Regions from separate parts of the Nonomuraea sp. NPDC050404 genome, predicted to be linked through region 3. Evidence: riboswitches for the same ligand, from Rfam matches in the RefSeq annotation. Region 3 holds a riboswitch; each other region holds the start of a gene.
The links. Region 3 has a riboswitch for thiamine pyrophosphate ahead of thiD (bifunctional hydroxymethylpyrimidine kinase/phosphomethylpyrimidine kinase). Riboswitches for the same ligand answer to the same signal wherever they lie in the genome.
Positions count from the first base shown of each region.

Region 1: linked by a shared signal. The riboswitch ahead of AB0I81_RS09770 (cytosine permease) and the one ahead of thiD (bifunctional hydroxymethylpyrimidine kinase/phosphomethylpyrimidine kinase) in region 3 are both predicted to bind thiamine pyrophosphate.
Region 2: linked by a shared signal. The riboswitch ahead of AB0I81_RS22050 (FAD-dependent oxidoreductase) and the one ahead of thiD (bifunctional hydroxymethylpyrimidine kinase/phosphomethylpyrimidine kinase) in region 3 are both predicted to bind thiamine pyrophosphate.
Region 4: linked by a shared signal. The riboswitch ahead of thiC (phosphomethylpyrimidine synthase ThiC) and the one ahead of thiD (bifunctional hydroxymethylpyrimidine kinase/phosphomethylpyrimidine kinase) in region 3 are both predicted to bind thiamine pyrophosphate.

Region 1 covers NZ_JBFAKB010000003.1:291,685-296,371, reverse strand. The annotation lists gene AB0I81_RS09780 (PAS domain-containing sensor histidine kinase) at 1-1,527, opposite strand, end outside; gene AB0I81_RS09775 (methylated-DNA--[protein]-cysteine S-methyltransferase) at 1,623-2,195, shown strand; gene AB0I81_RS09770 (cytosine permease) at 2,287-3,603, opposite strand; TPP riboswitch at 3,594-3,707, opposite strand; gene AB0I81_RS09765 (rhodanese-like domain-containing protein) at 3,830-4,153, opposite strand; gene AB0I81_RS09760 (helix-turn-helix domain-containing protein) at 4,150-4,539, opposite strand; gene AB0I81_RS09755 (MFS transporter) at 4,660-4,687, shown strand, end outside.
Region 2 covers NZ_JBFAKB010000007.1:401,139-405,825, reverse strand. The annotation lists gene thiE (thiamine phosphate synthase) at 1-449, opposite strand, end outside; gene AB0I81_RS22060 (Rv2175c family DNA-binding protein) at 427-801, opposite strand; gene AB0I81_RS22055 (FAD-dependent oxidoreductase) at 832-2,001, opposite strand; TPP riboswitch at 2,055-2,171, shown strand; gene AB0I81_RS22050 (FAD-dependent oxidoreductase) at 2,161-3,408, shown strand; gene thiS (sulfur carrier protein ThiS) at 3,405-3,605, shown strand; gene AB0I81_RS22040 (thiazole synthase) at 3,598-4,353, shown strand; gene pknB (Stk1 family PASTA domain-containing Ser/Thr kinase) at 4,526-4,687, shown strand, end outside.
Region 3 covers NZ_JBFAKB010000040.1:56,610-61,296, forward strand. The annotation lists gene AB0I81_RS57260 (M28 family metallopeptidase) at 40-1,539, opposite strand; gene AB0I81_RS57265 (ATP-dependent DNA ligase) at 1,673-2,620, opposite strand; TPP riboswitch at 2,679-2,774, shown strand; gene thiD (bifunctional hydroxymethylpyrimidine kinase/phosphomethylpyrimidine kinase) at 2,768-3,574, shown strand; gene AB0I81_RS57275 (TenA family protein) at 3,580-4,239, shown strand; gene AB0I81_RS57280 (carbon starvation CstA family protein) at 4,241-4,687, opposite strand, start outside.
Region 4 covers NZ_JBFAKB010000035.1:3,758-8,444, reverse strand. The annotation lists gene AB0I81_RS54260 (glycine betaine ABC transporter substrate-binding protein) at 1-636, shown strand, start outside; gene AB0I81_RS54255 (SDR family oxidoreductase) at 677-1,510, shown strand; gene thiC (phosphomethylpyrimidine synthase ThiC) at 1,507-3,087, opposite strand; TPP riboswitch at 3,080-3,192, opposite strand; gene AB0I81_RS54245 (hypothetical protein) at 3,282-3,632, shown strand; gene AB0I81_RS54240 (universal stress protein) at 3,645-4,481, shown strand; gene AB0I81_RS54235 (cellulose binding domain-containing protein) at 4,589-4,687, shown strand, end outside.

The DNA.
Region 1 (4,687 bases), on a different contig from region 3:
GACGATGTCGGTGGCCAGGGCGTCGCCCAGCACGTAAGGCAGCCCGTCGGAGATGTCCACCTCCACCCGGTGCTTGTCCGACAGTTCGGGCAGCCCCAGCGTGGCCCCGTTGATCCGCTCGGTCAGGTCGAACGCCTCGATGCGCACCTTGAGCTCGTCGGCTCCCGCCCTGGCCCCCAGCAGCAGGTGGTCCATCAGCTCGCCCAGCGACCTGGCCCGCCCTGCGATCGTGTGCACGGCGGAGCGGCGCTCGGGGTCGCTGAGCTTCTCCCAGCGCGAGTCCAGCGTGCTGGCGAAGCCCCGCACGATCGTGATCGGCGTACGCAGCTCGTGGCTGGTCGTGGCCAGGAACAGGTCCTTGGCCTCCTCCAGTTCCTTGGCCGCCGTCACGTCACGAAAGTCGACGACCACCTCGCCCGTCTCCTCGATCTGCGCGCTCACCACGTCCAGCCACCGCCCGTTGTCCATCTGGAAGGTGCCCTTCTCCCCTGCGCCCGGCAGCGGGAACGGCGGCGGCCCGCCGATCACCGAGTCCGGCGGCAGCGCGGTCAGCTCGGCGGCGGCCGGGTTCCACCGGACGACGAGCCCGGCGTGGTCGAGCACGGCGATGCCGTCGGCGCTGGCGTCGAACACGGCCCGCTCGTGCGCCCGCTGCCGCACCGCCTCCTGGTAGGCCACGGCGTTGCCGACCGCGATGCCCGCGTGCCCGGCCAGCAACTCCAGCAGCTCCAGCTCCAGGTGTCCCGGCGTGCTGCGGGCGAACAGCGCGTACAGGGCCCCGTACGGCCGCCCGCCCACGGCCGCCAGCCCCAGCGCGATCGTGTGCAGCCCGCCCAGCCGCGCCCAGACCAGGTCGTCCAGGCCGTGGGACTCCAGCATCACGGTCTTGCCCGTGCGTAAAAGCTTGTCCACCAGGCTCGTACGCAGGTCGGTGGTGGTGCCCCTGATCGTGTCCGGCAACTGGTAGGTGCTGACCAGCCGCAGCCGTTCGCCCTCGATGAGCACGAACCCGCCCGCGTCCGCGCCCGTCAGCTCGGTGAGGCTGGCCGAGATCCGGTCGAGCACGGCCGACAACTCCAGCTCGGAGTTGATGTCGCCGACCACGTCGGTGAGCCGGCGCACCAGTCTGGCACGGCGCGCCATCCGGTCCCTGGCCTGCGCGTCGGCCAGCGCGGGGTGGTAGACGCACACGTAGCCGCCCACGGCGTTGCCCAGGCGCAGCGCGCTGATGTCCACCCGCAGGTCCAGCACGGTGCCGTCGCTGCGCAGGCGCTTGGTGGCCAGGGACACCGGCTCGCCGGTGCGCACCCGCTCCAGCGCGGCGTTGTGCTCGGCGGCCAGTTCCTCGGGGACGATCGGCGGCCTGCGCCCGAGCATCTCCTCCGCAGTCCAGCCGAACACGCGCTCCGCCGCCGAGTTCCACACCAGCACGCCGTGGTCCCTGTCGAGTGCCACGATGGCGTTGGGTGAACTGGCGAGCGCCGCGCGTGCTATCTCATCGTCACTACCGGCCCATTCGTCCCCCACTCCTCCATAGTGCACGTGGCGCGGTGGGTACGTCGGGCGATCCGTCCGATACGCTGCGGTCACGGTGATTCCCTTGCGGTGGGAGAGGTGGTGGCATGTCGAGTAACGACCTCGATGCCCTGTTGCGGGTGACCTCCAGCACCTATCGGGGTCAGACGCCACCCGACATCGCCTTCGGCGCCTACGAGGGCGCGGTGGGCACGCTGATGCTGGCCGTGACGGGCAAGGGCATCGCGGCGTGCAGCTTCGAGCCTGAGAACGACGTGTACGAGCTGCTGTCCCGGCATGTGGGCCGCTTCATCGGGCCCGACGCCAGACGGCTCGACCCGGTGCGCAGGGAACTGGACGCGTACTTCTCCGGGCGGCTGCGCGCGTTCGCCACGCCGGTGGACCTGACGCTGGCCACGACCTTCGCGCGTACGGTGCTGCAGAAGACGATGGCCGTCCCCTACGGCACCACCACGACGCTGGAGCAGATCGGCGAGAGCATCGGCAGGCCGCGCGCGCTGCGGGCGATCGGCAACGCGCTGGCCTCCAACCCCGTCTGCGTGATCGTGCCCTGCCACCGGGTGGTGCGCGAGGACGGCGCGCTCGGCGACTACGCCGGCGGCCAGTCCGCCAAGCAGCACCTGCTCAACGTCGAACGCCGCACCGCCACCGCGGGCTGAGCGCCCGCCGGGGCGGCTCAGCGCCGCCACAACGGGCTGAGCGTCGGCTGGGGCTCAGCGTCGCCACAACGGGCCGACCACCGACTGGGGCTCAGCGCCGCCGCCGCAGCAGCAGGCCGAGGAGCAGCGTCACCAGTCCGGCCACCAGAGCCGCGCCCAGGGCCCCGTTCATCCACGTCTGCCGGGTGAAGCCGATGGCCTCCCGCGCGCCGGCCCAGAAGGCATCCCAGGCCGCCACGGACGGCGTCGAGGTCGTCAGCCAGTAGGCCACGAAGCCCAGCGCCCACGGGATCAGCATGGCCCAGCGCGAGGGCGCGTCGTGCGCGGTGTTCCAGCGACCGGCCCCGCCCAGCACGAAGTAGTCCACCGCGAGCACCGCGAACATCGGCACGAACACCGCCCCGATCACGCCCAGGAACGCGCTGTAGGACGTCACGTCCACGATCAGCGCGATCGCGACGGTGAGCACGCCGATGGCCACGGAGAACACCCGCCGGTCCATGCGCGGCATCAGGTTCTGCAGCGAGACCGTGGTGGAGTAGACGTTGGCGAAGGACTGGTCGGTCTCGCGCAGCACCAGGATGCCGAAGAACAACGCGCCCAGCGGCGCAGCGACGAACGGTCCGAAGACGGCGGCCGGGTCGGAGGAGCCCGCGATCGCCACCGCGTACACGCCCAGTCCCAGGCAGGCCACCTGCGCCAGCGTGTAGCCGCCGACCACGCCGGTGAAGGCGGCGGCGCTGGAACGGGAGTGCCTGGCGAAGTCGGCCGCCATCGGCACCCAGGACACCGACAGCGCGATCACGTAGTCCACCGCGGCCGGGAAGGCGCTCCACGACCCGCCGGTGTGCGCGGGGGCCTCGCGCAGGAACACCACCGTGAACCAGACCATCGAGATGATCACGCCGATGGTGACGTACCGGCGCAGCACCCGGATCGACCCGAGCGGCCAGATCGTCAGCGCGGTGGTCAGCACGCCCGCCACGATCACCCACACCTGGTACGGCACCGCGCCGAAGATCGCGCTGGCCCCCATCGCGATCACCCAGAGCTCGAAGGCCCCCCAGCCGAGCATCTGCACGATGTTCAGCACCGTAGGCAGATAGGAGATCCTGGCCCCGAACAGCCCCCGCAGCAGCACCATCGACGGCTGCCCCGTGCGCGTGCCCGGGATGGCGGAAAGGCCCACCATGGCCGTGCCGATCAGGCTGCCGACCACGGTGGCCACGAGCGCCGCGGACAGGCTGAGCGGGGCGTTCCCGAGCGGGTTGAGCAGAAACATGGCCCCGGAGAAGCCGAGGAGGCTGACGCCCAGGTTCGCCCAGAGCGCACCCTGGTCGAGCACGCCCAGCGTCTTCGGCGGCCTGCCTTCGAGTGTCAGCGGAACTTCGTCGGCGACGCGCGCCATCGCACACTCCCTACGCCGGCATTACCCGGACAGGTTCAGGCGGTCGGCAGCGGATCACTTGCTGCCCTCTCAGCCCGGCACCCCGAGCTCCCGCGACTATCTGAAGTTTGCGCCCTCATCATGCCTCAATGGCGGCTGAACCGCCATAGAGGGCGCCTTCACGTACTTTAAGCGACGTACTTTGTGCGGCCTTTGTGCGGCGTAGGGGCCGCTGCCCTGTCCCGCTTTATGCGACGTAGGGCTGCTGGCCCGTCTCGCTGACCATCGGGCGGCTGGCGGACTCCCACGACTGCATGCCGCCGCCGACGTTGACCGCGTCGCGCCCGAGCCGGTTGAGCCAGGCCGCGACCTGCATGGACCGCCCGCCCACCCGGCACACGACGTAGATCTTCCGGTCCTCGGGGACCTCCTCGACCCGGCCCTGGATCTGGGTCATCGGGATGTGCACGGCGTCGGGGGCGTGCCCGGCCAGCCATTCGTCCTGCTCGCGGACGTCGAGCAGGTAGGCGTCGGCGGGAACGGCGCCGGCCTCGATCTCAGGAACGGTCATGCCTCCATCATCTCGTGCCTGGCGTCGTAGGCGGCACGTGCCGCCGCTATCTGCTCCTGGTGCGCCTCCGTCCACGTGACCAGAGGCTTGATGGTCTGGTGCAGGGTACGGCCGAGCGGCGTCAGCGCGTAGTCCACCCTGGGCGGCACGACGGGATACACCGTGCGGCTGACCAGGCCGTCGCGTTCGAGCTGGCGCAGGGTGACGCTGAGCATGCGCTGGCTGATGCCGTCGATCTCGCGGCGGAGCTGGGTGAAGCGCAGGCTCTGGCAGTCGAGCAGGGCGATCACCAGCAGCGACCACTTGTCCGCGATGCGGTCGAGTATCTGACGGACCTCGCAGTCCTGCCGGACATCCCACTGGCGCACGTCGTAGTCGTCATCCATGGTGCCTTCGCAGTAACTGAGTGACCTCAAAGTGCCGTCTTCCATGAAATTCCATGTTGACGCATGATTTGGACGGTTACAAGAGAGAACCGACCTACTATTCGTAACCGGGGGTTTGTTGTGCCTACATCCGCCCGCTCATGGGGCG
Region 2 (4,687 bases), on a different contig from region 3:
GGCGGGCCGGGGGCGGGGCGGCCCGGCTTGGTGGGCGTGGGCCAGATGGGGCCGCAGCAGAAGTAGTCGACGCCCTCCTCCACGGCCGCGGCGGATGCCTCGGCGGCGGAGTGGGTGGACCGTCCGATGACGATGTCGTCGCCGAGTATCTCTCGCGCGACCGTCACAGGAAGGTCGTCCTGCCCCAGATGGAGCACGTCGGGCCGGGCGGCGTAGGCGAGGTCCGCCCGGTCGTTGACGGCAAGGAGCTTGCCGTGCCGGTCGCAGGCGTCGCGGAAGACCTCGAGGAGCGCGAGTTCTTCGCGCGCCTCCAGGCCCTTCTCCCGCAGCTGGATGATGTCCACGCCGGAGGCCAGCACCGAATCGAGGAACTCTGCCAGGTCACCGCGGTCGCGGCGGCCATCGGTGCAGAGGTAGAGGCGGGCGTCAGAAAGCGAGGGCTTGGGCACGCCGCTTGACCTCGGTGTGACGGCCGGCCCTGATCGCCTCGATGGGCGAGCCGGGCAGGGATTCGTCAGGGGTGAAGAGCCAGCGCAGCGACTCGACGTCGTCGTAGCCGGCGTCCAGCAACACGGTCAGTGTGCCGGGCAGACCCTTCATCACGTCCTTTCCGTCGAGGAACACCGCGGGCACCTGTGGCCCGCCGCTGCCCCGGCGTACGCCGAGGAGCTTGTGATCCCGCAGGAGTTGTTTGGCCCGCCCGACCGGAAGGTCAAGGCGCGAGGCCACTTCAGGGAGTGTCAGCCACTCGTCCACGAGTTGGTCGGTCTCCCGGTCGATCTGTGCAACAGAAAGCGTCACGAAACCACAACTACCACATGCCGTGCTTGCTCAAACAACACAATCCCGTAGGGGTACTTCTGGATCTACCAGGCGTTCCGCGTCCAGACGCCCGCCGGAGGCGATGATCCGGCGTCCCTGCACGTAGTCGCGGGGCCGGTCCACGGCCAGCACCGCGGCCACGACATCGTCGGCGGTGAGCCAGACGGCCGACCATTTTCCCTCCGGGTCGCCCCGGTAGATGAGCCGCTCGCCCGCCGGGTGGTGGCCGGTGTACTGCATCATGTGGCCGAACTGCTCCGACCAGAAGTACGGCACCGGGTCGTACACCGCCTCCTCCCCCAGCAACGACGCGGCTGCGACCTCGGGGGCGTTGAGGGCGGTGTCCCAGTGCTCCACCCTGAGCCTGGTCCCCCAGCGGCGCGACCACCAGGCGGCGCAGTCGCCGACCGCGACGACACCCGGCAGGGAGGTACGCAGGTGCTCGTCGGTGACGACGCCGTTGTGCAGGTCGATGTCGGCGCCGGCCAGCCATTCGACGGCCGGGCGCACGCCGATGCCGGTGACCACCACGTGGGACTCGACGAACTCGCCGCCCACCAGCCGCACGCCGCCCTCGTCCACGGAGTCGACCATGGTGTTCAGCCGCAGGTCGATGCCGTCGTACCAGTGCCGGGTACGGGCTCCGATCTCGGTGCCGACGGCGGTGGCCAGCGGGGTCGGGGCGCTCTCGACGACCGTCACGGCGCAGCCGGCGCGGCGCGCGGCGGTGGCCACCTCCGCGCCGATCCAGCCGGCACCGATGATCGTCACGCGGGCACCGGGAACGAGCACGGCGCGCAGTTCGTGGGCGTCGTCGAGGGTGCGCAGCACGTGCTGGAGGCCGTCGCCCGGCAGCCTGATCGGGTCGGCGCCGGTGGCGATGACCAGGCCGTCGTAGGCGATCTCGCCCTCGGTGGTCTCCACGACGCCGGCCCGCAACGACTTGGCGCCGACGCCCGGCAGGAAGTCGACCCCCAGGGCGTCGAGGTCGGTGTCGACGAAGCTGGTGTCGGCCTCGCCCTTGAGCACGGCCTTGGACAGGGGCGGGCGGTCGTAGGGGCGATGGCGTTCCTGACCGATCAGCGTGATGCGGCCGGTGTGGCCGCGCCCGCGCAGGACCTCGACCGTACGCACCCCGGCCAGGCCCGCTCCCACCACCACGACTTGGTTCACGTTCATGACCATAACGGGGGCGGTGCGTGCGCATCGAACCGAGGCCGTAGGCTGAGGTACGTAAGACGCGCGGGAGTCCGGCCATTACCGGGCTGAGAGGAAGGCTTTACCGGGCCTTCGACCGCAAGACACCTGATCCGGATCATGCCGGCGAAGGGAGCGCATGTGGATGTGATCGTGGGTGGCGGGGTCGTCGGGCTCTCCGTGGCCTGGCGGATGGCCCGCGCGGGGCGGCCGGTCACCGTGGTTGACCCGGCTCCCGGCACCGGGGCCTCGTACGCGGCGGCGGGGATGCTGGCCCCGGTCAGCGAGGTGACCTACACCGAGACGCCGCTGCTGCGGCTGGGGGTGGCCGCGCTGCGCCGCTGGCCCGCCTTCGCCGCCGAACTGACCACCGACGCCGGCCTCGACCCCGGCGGCGAATCCGGCGGCGAATCCGGCGGCGAATCCGGCAGTGGCCCCGACGGCGATCCGGTGCGCGAGCCCGGCGGTGGGATCGGCGGCGTTTCCGGTGACGGCTTCAGCGGTGGCTCCGGTGGCGATCCGGCGCGCGGGCTGGACCTGCGCTCGGACGGGACGCTGGACGTCGCCTTCGGGACCGACGACCTGGCGGCGCTGGATGAGCTGGCGGGCTACATGGACAAGCTCGGCCTGCCGGTCCAGCGGCTGACCGGGCGCGAGTGCCGGCGCCTGGAGCCCATGCTGGCCCCCTCGGTGCGTGGCGGCCTGCTGGCGCCCGGCGACGCGTGGGTGGATCCGCGCCGCGTGACGTCCGCCCTGCTGGCCGCGCTCGAACGCCTCAGCGTCCCCCTGGTGCGGGCCCGCGCGACCGAGCTGCTGCGCGAGGACGGCCGAGTCGTGGGGGTACGCCTGGCCGACGCCGACCAGCGTGAAGTGCAGGGCGAGCGGGTCGTCGTGGCCGCAGGGGCGTGGAGTGCCGGGCTGGCCGAGGTGCCGGTGCGGCCGGTGAAGGGGCAGATCATGCGGTTGCGTTCCCCGCAGCCGCTGCTCAGCCGATGTGTACGCGGCACCGTACACGGCTCGTCCGTCTACCTGGTCCCCCGAGGCGACGGCGAGCTCGTCGTCGGCGCGACCCAGGAGGAGATGGGCTTCGACACCAGGGTCACCGCGGGCGGCCTGTACGAGCTGCTGCGCGACGCCAGGGAGCTGGTGCCGGGCGTCACCGAGCTGGAGGTGGCCGACGTGGTGGCGGGGCTGCGGCCGGGCACGCCCGACAACCTGCCGCTCATCGGGCCATCGGGCACGCCGGGGCTGGCGTACGCGACGGGACACCACCGGGGCGGCGTGCTGCTCGCCCCGCTCACGACGGAGATCCTGCTGGGCGCCCTGACGGGCGAGGAGAGCGAGCTGGCGGCGTGGTGCGCGCCGGCAAGATTTCGGGAAATTTCATGATTATTAGCATCAACGGGGCCGCGCACGAGGTCGCCGACGGCATGACCGTGGCGCAGGCCGTACGCACACTGACCGCGGCGACCACCGGAGTGGCCGTGGCACTGAACGACGAGGTGGTCACACGCGGCGCCTGGGAGACGACGGCGCTGAGCGACCGTGACCGCGTGGAGGTTCTGACGGCGGTGCAAGGTGGATGATCTGATCATCGCCGGGGAGAAGTTCTCCTCCCGGCTCATCATGGGAACCGGCGGCGCGCCCTCGCTGGAGGTGCTCGACCAGGCGCTGGCGGCGTCGGGCACCGAGCTCACGACGGTGGCGATGCGCAGGCTCGACCCCGGCGCCCGCGGCTCGGTGCTGGACGTGCTGCGCGAGCGCGACATCAAGGTGCTGCCGAACACGGCGGGCTGCTTCACCGCGGGCGAGGCCGTGCTGACGGCCCGGCTGGCAAGGGAGGCCCTGGGCACCAACTGGCTCAAGCTGGAGGTCATCGCCGACGAGCGCACGCTGCTGCCCGACCCGATCGAGACGTTCGACGCGGCCGAGCGGCTGGTGGCCGACGGGTTCGTGGTGCTGCCCTACATCGGCGACGACCCGGCGCTGGCGCGGCGGCTGGAACAGGCGGGCTGCGCGGCCGTGATGCCGCTGGGCGCGCCGATCGGCTCCGGTCTTGGCATCCGCAACCCGCACAACATCGAGCTCATCGTGGAGGCCGCCACCGTGCCGGTGATCCTCGACGCGGGCATCGGCACGGCCAGCGACGCGGCCCTGGCGATGGAGCTGGGCTGCGACGCCGTGCTGCTCGCCACGGCCGTCACCCGGGCGCAGCGGCCGGACCTCATGGCGGCGGCCATGAAGGGGGCCGTGGCGGCCGGCCGCCTGGCGCGCCAGGCGGGCCGCATCCCGCGCCGCCGCTACGCCGAGGCATCCTCCCCAATGAGCCCGTGAAAGCCGGGAGCCGATGACGCCACGCCGACGGCGAAGCGGATCCGGCACCCTGTGACGCGAGTGGTCGCTGGTCAGGCTCACCAGGTGCGGGGACGTTCCAACGAGAACGTCTCCGCATCGGTTTCGGGCGGCGAGGCCATGCCGGTGGCAAATCGCCCGTAAACTCGGCTGGGTGGACACGACGACTGCGGACCCCCTGGTCGGTCGGCTTCTCGATGGGCGCTATCGCATCGAGAGCCGGATCGCCCGGGGCGGTATGGCGACCGTCTACCTCGCGCTGGACATCCGGCTCGACCGGATGGTGGCGCTGAAGGTCATGCACCGCTCGCTCGCC
Region 3 (4,687 bases):
GAGCGGCCGGGTGGAACGTCCACCCGGCCGCAAGAACCGTCAGCCGGTGCCCTCCGACAGGGTCGTCGCCGACTGGGCGGGTGACCTGGGTGGGATGGAGCGCAGGTTGAAGGCGTAGCGGGCGACCGAGTCCGCGATCGCGTCCGCGTCCACGTCGAGCGCCGTGTCGTTGACGTTGGCGATCGTGTCGCACGCCAGGTGGTAGCAGACGTCGTACGCCACCCCCGCCGTGCCGCCGAACAGCGCCGCCTCCTCGGGCGTCTTGATGCCCTCGGCGCCGGTGAAGATGCCGCCGGACGGGATGCCCACGGCGATGAACGGCCCGTAGTCCGAGCGGCCGTCGAAGTCCGTGCCGACGGTCGGCAGGGACCTGGTGCCGTAGAACGCCTCGAACTGCTCCTCGATCTGCGCCGATCCGGGCGGGCCCGCCGGCGAGCCGACGCCGTCGGAGTCGTCGCCGTCATACAACTTGTAGGCGTAGTTCGGCGAGGCGACCATGTCGAAGTTCAGGTAGACCCTGATGCGGTCCCGCTGCGCCTCCGACAGGGCGTCCACGTACTGGTCCGAGCCGAGCAGGCCGATCTCCTCGGCGGCCCAGAAGGCGAAGCGCACCTTGTTCTTGACCGGGAAGTACCCGCCCATCTCCTCGGCCACCTCCAGGATGGCCCCGGTGCCCGAGCCGTTGTCGTTGATGCCGGGCCCGGCGGTGACGCTGTCGAGGTGCGCGCCGACCATGACGACGTTGCGCGGGTCGCCGAAGCGGCTCTCCGCGATCACGTTGTTGTTGGTCCCGAGCACCAGGTTGGCGTCCACCTTGATGCGCACGGTGGGGCTGCCGGTGGCCAGTTCGTTGCCCGCCGCGAAGCTGGCGAACACCATGGGGATGCCGGCCCGCCACTCGCCGATGTTCAGCGGGAAGGGGTCGGTGCGTCCCGGCTGGCCCTCGTTGAAGACGATCAGCCCGGAGGCTCCGGCGGCGGCCGCATTGTCCACCTTCTGTACGAAGGGGCAGGTGCCACGCTGGATGAGCGCGATCCGGCCGGGCACGAAGCCGGCGAAGTCCGACGCCTCACAGCCGCTGGTGGAGCTGGGTACCGGAGCGGGCGGCAGCGTCAGGTCCACGCCCTGGACCTGCGCGGTCACGTCGCCGGCCGGTGAGGGCTCGAAGGTGACGAAGTCCGTGCCCGGCACGTACGTCTTCGGGGTGGGTGCGGTGATTTGGAGGACCGGCGGAGAGTTCTCCGACCAGCTCTCGACGAAGTTGATCGGGTTCAGCGTGACCTTGAATCCGGCCTTGCGCAGTTTGCCGGCCACGTAGTCGACGGAGGCGTCGTAGCCGGGGCTGCCGGCCGCGCGGTTGCCGCCGTTGGCGGTGGCTATGGCCTGTAAGGCATCGAGGTGCTTCTTGGCGTTGGCTCCCTTGACCTGCTTGACGAGCAACTTGGCGAACACGTCGTCGAGACCGCCCGCGTTGGCCGGCGCGGCCATGGCCACTGCTAAGGCGAGTGCTGTGATCAGCGCGATGACGATTCTTCGCATACGGGTCCCCCCAGGACGATGGGAATCGCGGCGTGCAACCCCCCGAGTCGCCGATTGCCCGAAAGTAACCCGCCAAGGAATCAGCGGGAAGACCCACTATTGTGGCAAATTCCGGACATCATCCGGGGATAGATCACTTCTCGCGGCGAGCGCGGGCGCGCCTCTTCCCCTCATGCATCGCCTGTACGCGGGCGACCGGAATCGTGTGCCCCTCCTCGACCAGATCGGCGGGCAGCCGCTGCGGCGCGGGCATGTGCTCACCCCAGGGATCGGCCCCGCCCAGCAACCCCGGCGCCGTACGCAACGTGAAGTCCCTCGGCGCCACCCGGTCCAGGTCCGCCCAGGCCACCGGGAAGGAGACGGGAACCCCAGGTCGGATGCGGGGACTGTAGGCGGCCACCACGGTCGCGCCGCCGGCGCGGGTGGAGTCGAGGAACACCTTGCCCTCGCGGTCCTCGCGGATGAACGCCGTGGTGGCCAGCGCCGGATCGATGCGCTCGGCGCGCGCGGCCACCGCGCGGGTGGCCGCCGCCAGGTCCTCCATGCCCGTGTCCCCGGTGACGGGCACGAACACGTGCACGCCCTTGGCCCCGCTCGTCTTCACCGCGCCCGCCAGCCCGGCCTCCTCCAGCGCCTGCCTGACCAGGAACGCGCCGCGCACCGCCAGCAAGAAGGAGTCGTCGTGCTCGGGCGGGTCAAGGTCGAGGATGAGGTGGGTGGGCTTGTCGCCGGCGTACAGCGCCGGGTGGTATTCGACGGCCCGCTGGTTGGCGAACCACAGCAGCGTCTTCCTGTCCTCGCAGAGCGCGTACGTCACCTGCCTGCGCGACGCCTCCGCCCACAGGGACACCGACTTCACCCAGTCGGGGGCGTACTTGGGCAGGTTCTTCTGCATGAACGGCTGCTGCCCGGGCCGCACCCGGATGACCGACAGCGGGCGCTCGCGCAGCGCGGGGATGATGCGATCGTGCACGGCGTCGAGGTAGTCGACCAGGTCACGCTTGGTGGCCTCGGCACCGTCGAACAGCGGCTGGTCGAGATTGCTCAGGGCGACACCGTCACGCGTCTCATCAGCGGCCACCCGCCCCACAATGCCGACACTCGAACGTGTGGTCAACTACCGGCGGCTGTTACAGTGGGCCGCTGACGCGGGGTGCCCGGACGGCCGGGCTGAGATCACACCCGTCGAACCTGATCTAGTTCGCACTAGCGAAGGGACGTCGCAGCCTTGAGCGCTGTTCCCAGAGTTCTGTCCATCGCGGGCACCGATCCCAGCGGCGGCGCCGGCATCCAGGCCGACCTGAAGACCTTCTCCGCGCTCGGCGCGTACGGCATGACGGTGGTCACCGCGCTGGTGGCGCAGACCACCACGGGCGTGACCGGCATCCACGAGGTGCCCGCCGAGTTCGTCGCCCAGCAGCTCGACACGTTGCTGACCGACGTGCCGGCGGACGCCGTGAAGATCGGCATGCTGGGCAACGCCGAGCTGATCAAGGCGGTGGCCGGGGCGCTGGACGTGTACGGGCCCGCGTACGTGGTGCTCGATCCCGTCATGGTGGCCAAGAGCGGTGACCGGCTGCTGCCCGCCGATGCCGTGACCGCGTTGCGTGAGACGTTGTTGCCCCGCGCCGACCTGATCACCCCGAACCTGCCCGAGGCGGCGGACCTGCTCGGGGAGGCGCCGGCCGGGAGCCTGGCGGAGATGCGCGCGCAGGCCGGGCGGCTGCGTGCGCTGGGGGCGCGGCAGGTGCTGCTCAAGGGTGGTCATCTGGACGGCGACACGTGCGTGGACGTGCTGGCGACGCCCGAGGGCACGGTCGAGCTGGCCGCGCCGCGCGTGGATACCCGCAACACCCACGGCACCGGCTGCACGTTGTCCTCGGCGATCGCGGCGCTGCGCCCGCGTCACGACGACTGGCCGGGCGCGGTGCGGGCGGCCAAGCAGTACCTCACGGGGGCGCTGCTCGCCGCCGACGACCTGGACGTCGGGCATGGTCACGGGCCCGTCCACCACTTCCACGCGATCTGGAAATGAGCACGATGTTCTGCGAAGACATGTGGCTGCGCACAGCCGACCTGATGACCGCCATCCACGAGCACCCGTTCATCCGCGCCCTGGGCGACGGCACCCTCGACCGCGACCGGTTCGGGTTCTACATGGTGCAGGACGCCCGCTACCTGGAGGCGTACAGCAAGGCGCTGGCCACGGCCTCGGCCCGCGCCACCGACCCGGCCGACGCCGCGTTCTGGGCGCAGAGCGCGCACACCGCGCTGGCCGCCGAGCGCCTGCTGCACGCCGCCTACATCGAGGACCCGGACCTCGCCACGTCACCGACGTGCCTGGCGTACTCGTCGTTCCTGCAGGCCACGGCGCTCACCGCGCCCTATCCGGTGATCGCGGCGGCTGTGCTGCCGTGCTTCTGGATCTACCAGGACGTCGGTACGGCGCTGCTCAAGCGGGCCGGGGACACGTCCGACCACCCCTACGGCAGGTGGATCTCCACCTACTCCGACCCGGCCTTCGCGGCCTCCGCCGAGCAGGCCAGGGCGATCGCCGACCGGCTCGCCGCCACCGCCGATCCGGACACCCGCGAGGCGATGGACCGGGCGTACGGCAGGGCGGCGGCGTACGAGTGGATGTTCTGGGACAGCGCGTGGCGGCGCGAGACCTGGCCCACGGCGCAGTGGCTCGCGCCCTGAGTCAGGGGGCTTTGGAGGCCATCATCTCCTTCTCCTCGCGGGTGGCGATGAGGCCGGCCGGCGCGTAGATCTTGGACTCCTCGAACGGCGCCTCGGTGCTGGGCAGCGGCTCCGGCGACCTGATCGCCTTGATCCACACGCGGGCAGCGTCGAGGATGACCACGATGATCAGGATCGCGAACAGCGCCGCCAGGATGCCGTCCACGGTGGAGTTGACCACGATCTGCTGCATCGCGCCGGTCGTCTTGGCCGGCGCGAGCAGTTGTCCCTGGTCCAGCGCCGTCTGGTAGCGGTCGCGCTGGGCGAAGAAGCCGAGCGTGGGGTCGGGCGAGAACACCTTCTGGTAGCTGGCGGTCAGCGTGACCGCCGCGTCCCAGGCCAGCGGCACCCCGGTCACCCAGGCCCACTTGAGCCGGCCGCTCTTGATCAGCAGGGTCGTGGCGACGGT
Region 4 (4,687 bases), on a different contig from region 3:
CTCGGCCAGAGCAAGCCGATCCCTGACCCGCATGAGCAGTACGTGGCCGTGCGCGACCTGGATCTGCGCGAGAACGGCATCGTCTGGTTGCCGCCCTCCGCGATCAACAACAGCTACTCCATCGGCATGACCCGCGCCACGTCGGAGAAGTACGGCGTGACGAAGCTCTCGGAGATGACGAAGATCCCGGTGGCGGAGCGTACGTACTGCGTCGACCACGAGGCGTTCGGCCGGGACGACGGCTTCCTGGGCATGCTCAAGGGCTACGGCCTGCGATACGGCACCGACGTGCCGGCGGCCAACGTGAAGCGGATGTCGGTCGGCATCCTGTACAACTCGATCGCCAGCGGCCAGTGCGCCATGGGCCTGATCAGTACGACCGACGGCCGGATCCCGGCGCTCGGCCTGGTCCTGCTGGAGGACGACAAGCACTTCTTCCCGCAGTACAACGCGGGGATCACGCTGCGTAAACAGCTCTTCGACGCCCATCCGGAGATCGCCAAGATCTTCGCGCCGATCAGCGCCAAGCTGAACAACGACGTGATGCAGAAGCTCAACGCCAAGGTGGACGTGGACGGCGGCGATCCCGCGCTGGTCGCCCGCGACTGGCTCAGGTCAGAGGGATTCGTCAAGTAGCCGGTGTTATCCATACCCGGCCTCGGGCAGGCCGCTGGTCATGCAGAGTCAACCGTACCCAGGCCACACCGCCGAGATGAGCCCGCAGCCGCGTGACGAGATGCGCGACTACGAGGGCAGGAGCCTGCTGGAGGGCAGGAGGGCCCTGATCACCGGCGGCGACTCGGGCATCGGCCGGGCGGTGGCCGTGGCCTTCGCCAAGGAGGGGGCGGACGTCGCGATCGCCTACCTCAGCGAGCACGACGACGCCGCCCACACCGGGAAGCTCGTCGAGGCGGCCGGGCGGCGCTGCGTGTTGCTGCCCGGCGACCTGGGAGAACGCGCCCACTGCGGCTCCGTCGTGGAACAGACCGTCTCGGAGCTGGGCGGGCTGGACGTGCTGGTGAACAACGTGGCCTACCAGCAGCCGGTGAACGGTCTGGAGGAGTTGTCCGACGAGCAGTGGGAGCGCACGTTCGCGGTCAACATCCACAGTTTCTTCCACGTCACGAAGGCCGCGCTCGCGCACATGCGCGAGGGCGCGGCCATCGTCAACACCTCCTCGATCAACGGGCTGCGCGGCAACAAGACGCTCATCGACTACTCCGCCACCAAGGGCGCCATCAACGCCTTCACCTACTCCATGGCGCAGAACCTGGTCGATCGCGGGATCAGGATCAACGCCGTGGCACCCGGGCCGGTGTGGACGCCGCTGATCCCGGCGACCATGCCGGAGGAGAAGGTGGCGAAGTTCGGCGAACAGGTCCCGATGGGGCGGGCCGCCGATCCGGACGAGATCGCCCCCTCGTACGTGTTCTTCGCCTCCAACCGGCTGTCGTCGTACTACACGGGCGAGATCCTGGCCCCGATCGGCGGGGAGACGCTACCCGGTTAGTCGACGTAGAGATTGCCGCCGAGCCTCCTGAATTCGGCGGCTTTCTCCGCGTAGCCCGCATCCCTGATCTCGGCGGCCTTCTCCGCGTAGCCCGCGTCCCTGATCTCGTGGCTGATCCGCATGGAGCAGAACTTCGGCCCGCACATCGAGCAGAAGTGCGCGGTCTTGGCCGGCGCGGCGGGCAGCGTCTCGTCGTGGAAGGCGCGCGCCGTGTCGGGGTCTAGCGACAGGTCGAACTGGTCCTCCCAGCGGAACTCGAAGCGCGCGTCGGACAGCGCGTCGTCCCACTCCTGCGCCTTCGGATGCCCCTTTGCCAGGTCAGCGGCATGAGCGGCGATCTTGTACGTGATCACGCCCGTCTTGACGTCGTCCTTGTCCGGCAGACCGAGGTGCTCCTTGGGCGTGACGTAACAGAGCATCGCGGTGCCGAACCAGCCGATCATGGCGGCCCCGATGCCCGAGGTGATGTGATCGTAGCCGGGCGCGACGTCCGTCACGAGCGGGCCCAGCGTGTAGAACGGCGCGTCGTCGCAGAGCTCGCGCTGCAGGTCCACGTTCTCCTTGATCTTGTGCATGGGCACGTGGCCCGGCCCCTCGATCATCACCTGGACGTCGTGCTCGCGCGCGATCCCCGTCAGCTCGCCCAGCGTGCGCAGCTCGGCGAACTGGGCCTCGTCGTTGGCGTCGGCGATCGAACCGGGGCGCAGGCCATCGCCGAGCGAGTACGACACGTCGTAGCGGGCCAGGATCTCGCACATCTCGGCGAAGTTCTCGTACAGGAAGCTCTCGCGGTGGTGCGCCAGGCACCAGGCGGCCATGATCGAGCCGCCGCGCGAGACTATTCCGGTCTTACGCCCTGCGGTGAGCGGCACGTACGCCAGCCGCACGCCCGCGTGCACGGTCACGTAGTCGACGCCCTGCTCGCACTGCTCGATCAGGGTGTCGCGGTAGACCTCCCACGACAGCAGCTCGGGCCGGCCCTTGACCTTCTCCAGCGCCTGGTAGATGGGCACGGTGCCGACCGGTACGGGCGAGTTGCGCAGGATCCACTCGCGCGTCTCATGGATGTCGTTTCCGGTGGACAGGTCCATGATCGTGTCGGCGCCCCACCTGGTGGCCCAGGTCATCTTCTCGACCTCCTCCTCGATGGAGGAGGTCACCGCGGAGTTGCCGATGTTGGCGTTGATCTTCACGAGGAAGTTGCGGCCGATGATCATCGGCTCGGACTCGGGGTGGTTGACGTTCGCGGGGATGATGGCCCGGCCGGCGGCGACCTCCTGGCGTACGAACTCGGGCGTGACGCCCTCGCGCACGGCCACGAATTCCATCTCCCTGGTCACCAGCCCGCGCCGGGCGCAGCCGACCTGCGTGACCGGCTGACCGGCCGCGCGCCGCTCGCCGATCCACCGCTCACGCAGGCGTGGCAGCCCGCGCCGCAGGTCCGGCTCGTAGGCGGGGTCGGTGTACGGGCCCGAGGTGTCGTACAGCGTCACCGACGAGCCGTTGGACAGGTTGACCTGCCGCATGGGCACCCGCAGGTCACCGTTGTAGATCTTGGAAAAGCGCGCGTCGCTCATCGCGCAAACTCCCTTCGCCGGCATTATCCGGAGCAGGTTCTGGCGGTCGGCGGCTGTCAGCCGTCCTCTCAGCCCGGTCCGCACCGGGCTCCCGCGTTGGTCGGCGATGATCGTACCCACGGCCCGCCCGGCCCGAAACCTCGCGGGCGAGGTTTGGCGATCGCCGTCAGCGGTACGGTCCCATCAGGGGAAACATGAGAAAAATCGCCGCTGTCGTTGGACTACTCGTCGTGATGACCGCCTCCGGCGCCACTGCCGCCGCCGGTGACGGCATGCAGCAGCACGAAGTGAGCCAGGAGCAGTACGACACTCTGATCGCCCAGTGCCGCTACGCCGACACGGGGAAGGGGAAGTGCCGTGCGGCGGTCAGGGAGATGTATCGCGTCGGCAAATCCGACTCGACGCTCGACTGCCGGACATACTCCGGCGTGTCCGTCTGTGGCACACTCAGGCTCAGCAAGACCGAACGCGCGTGCACCCGCGACTCACAGGCGGCCGGAATCCCGTTCCGCCGGGCGGAAGTGGAGTGTTACGCCCTGCCCTGAGGAGCTGTGGTCTTGATCATCGTAGGCGCCGACGGCTCCCGTACCGGCCTGGAGGCGGTCGGCTGGGCCGCGGCCGAGGCGGAGCTGCGCAACTCTCCGCTGACCATCGCGTACGCCGTACCCAAATGGGTGAGCGAGGACACCGCCGTCCAGCACTACGCCGAGGTGGCCAGGTGGATGCGCGACGGCGCGCACTCCGTGCTGGACGCGGCCAGGGACCGCGCCCGCCGTGAGTGGCCGCAGGTGCTCGTCGAGGGCATGCTGGTGCCGGGCGACCCCCGCTCGGCGCTGATCAGGATGTCCGAGGGCGGCGCACTGCTGGTCGTGGGCAGTCGCGGGATCGGCGGGGTGCGGGGGCTGCTGGTGGGGTCGGTCGCGCACGGGGTGGCCGCGCACGCGCGTACGGACGTCGTGCTCGTTCACGAGACACCCGCCTCCCCGCGCGGCGAGATCGTGGCCGGGGCCGACGGCTCGCCGGGCGCCGAGCGGGCGCTCGAATTCGCCTTCACCGAGGCCGCGTTGCGGGGCGCACGGGTGCGCGCCGTCCGGGCCTGGGCCTGGCCCCAGGCGGGCGGCTTCGAGGCGGCCTCCCCCGAGCGCGAACGGGACACGGTCGGAGCCCTGGAGGAGTCGCTGGCCGAGCACCGGAAACGGCATCCCGGGGTGCAGGTGGTGGCCGAGGTCGTGCGCGGGCATCCGATGGAGGTGCTGAAGGAGGCCGCGGTACGGGCCGATCTGCTGGTCGTGGGGTCGCGGGGGCATGGGCAGCTGGCCGGGATGTTGATCGGCTCCATCAGCCAGGCCCTCCTGCACCACGCGCCCTGCCCATTGGCCGTGGTACGCGGCTGAAAGTTACATTCGTCCGCCCTGGTCAGAGGCTCCGACTTGATCGCCTCCTTCCCGCGTACGGCCGCCGATTTTACGATCTGCGCAGGCTTACGACGGGAGAGCAGACGATGCGCAAGACCGGCTCCGTGCTGGCCGCGCTGGTGGCACTGGCCGCGGCGGTGTTATTCGCCACCACCGCCACGGCCAGCGCCGCCGCCACCAGGATC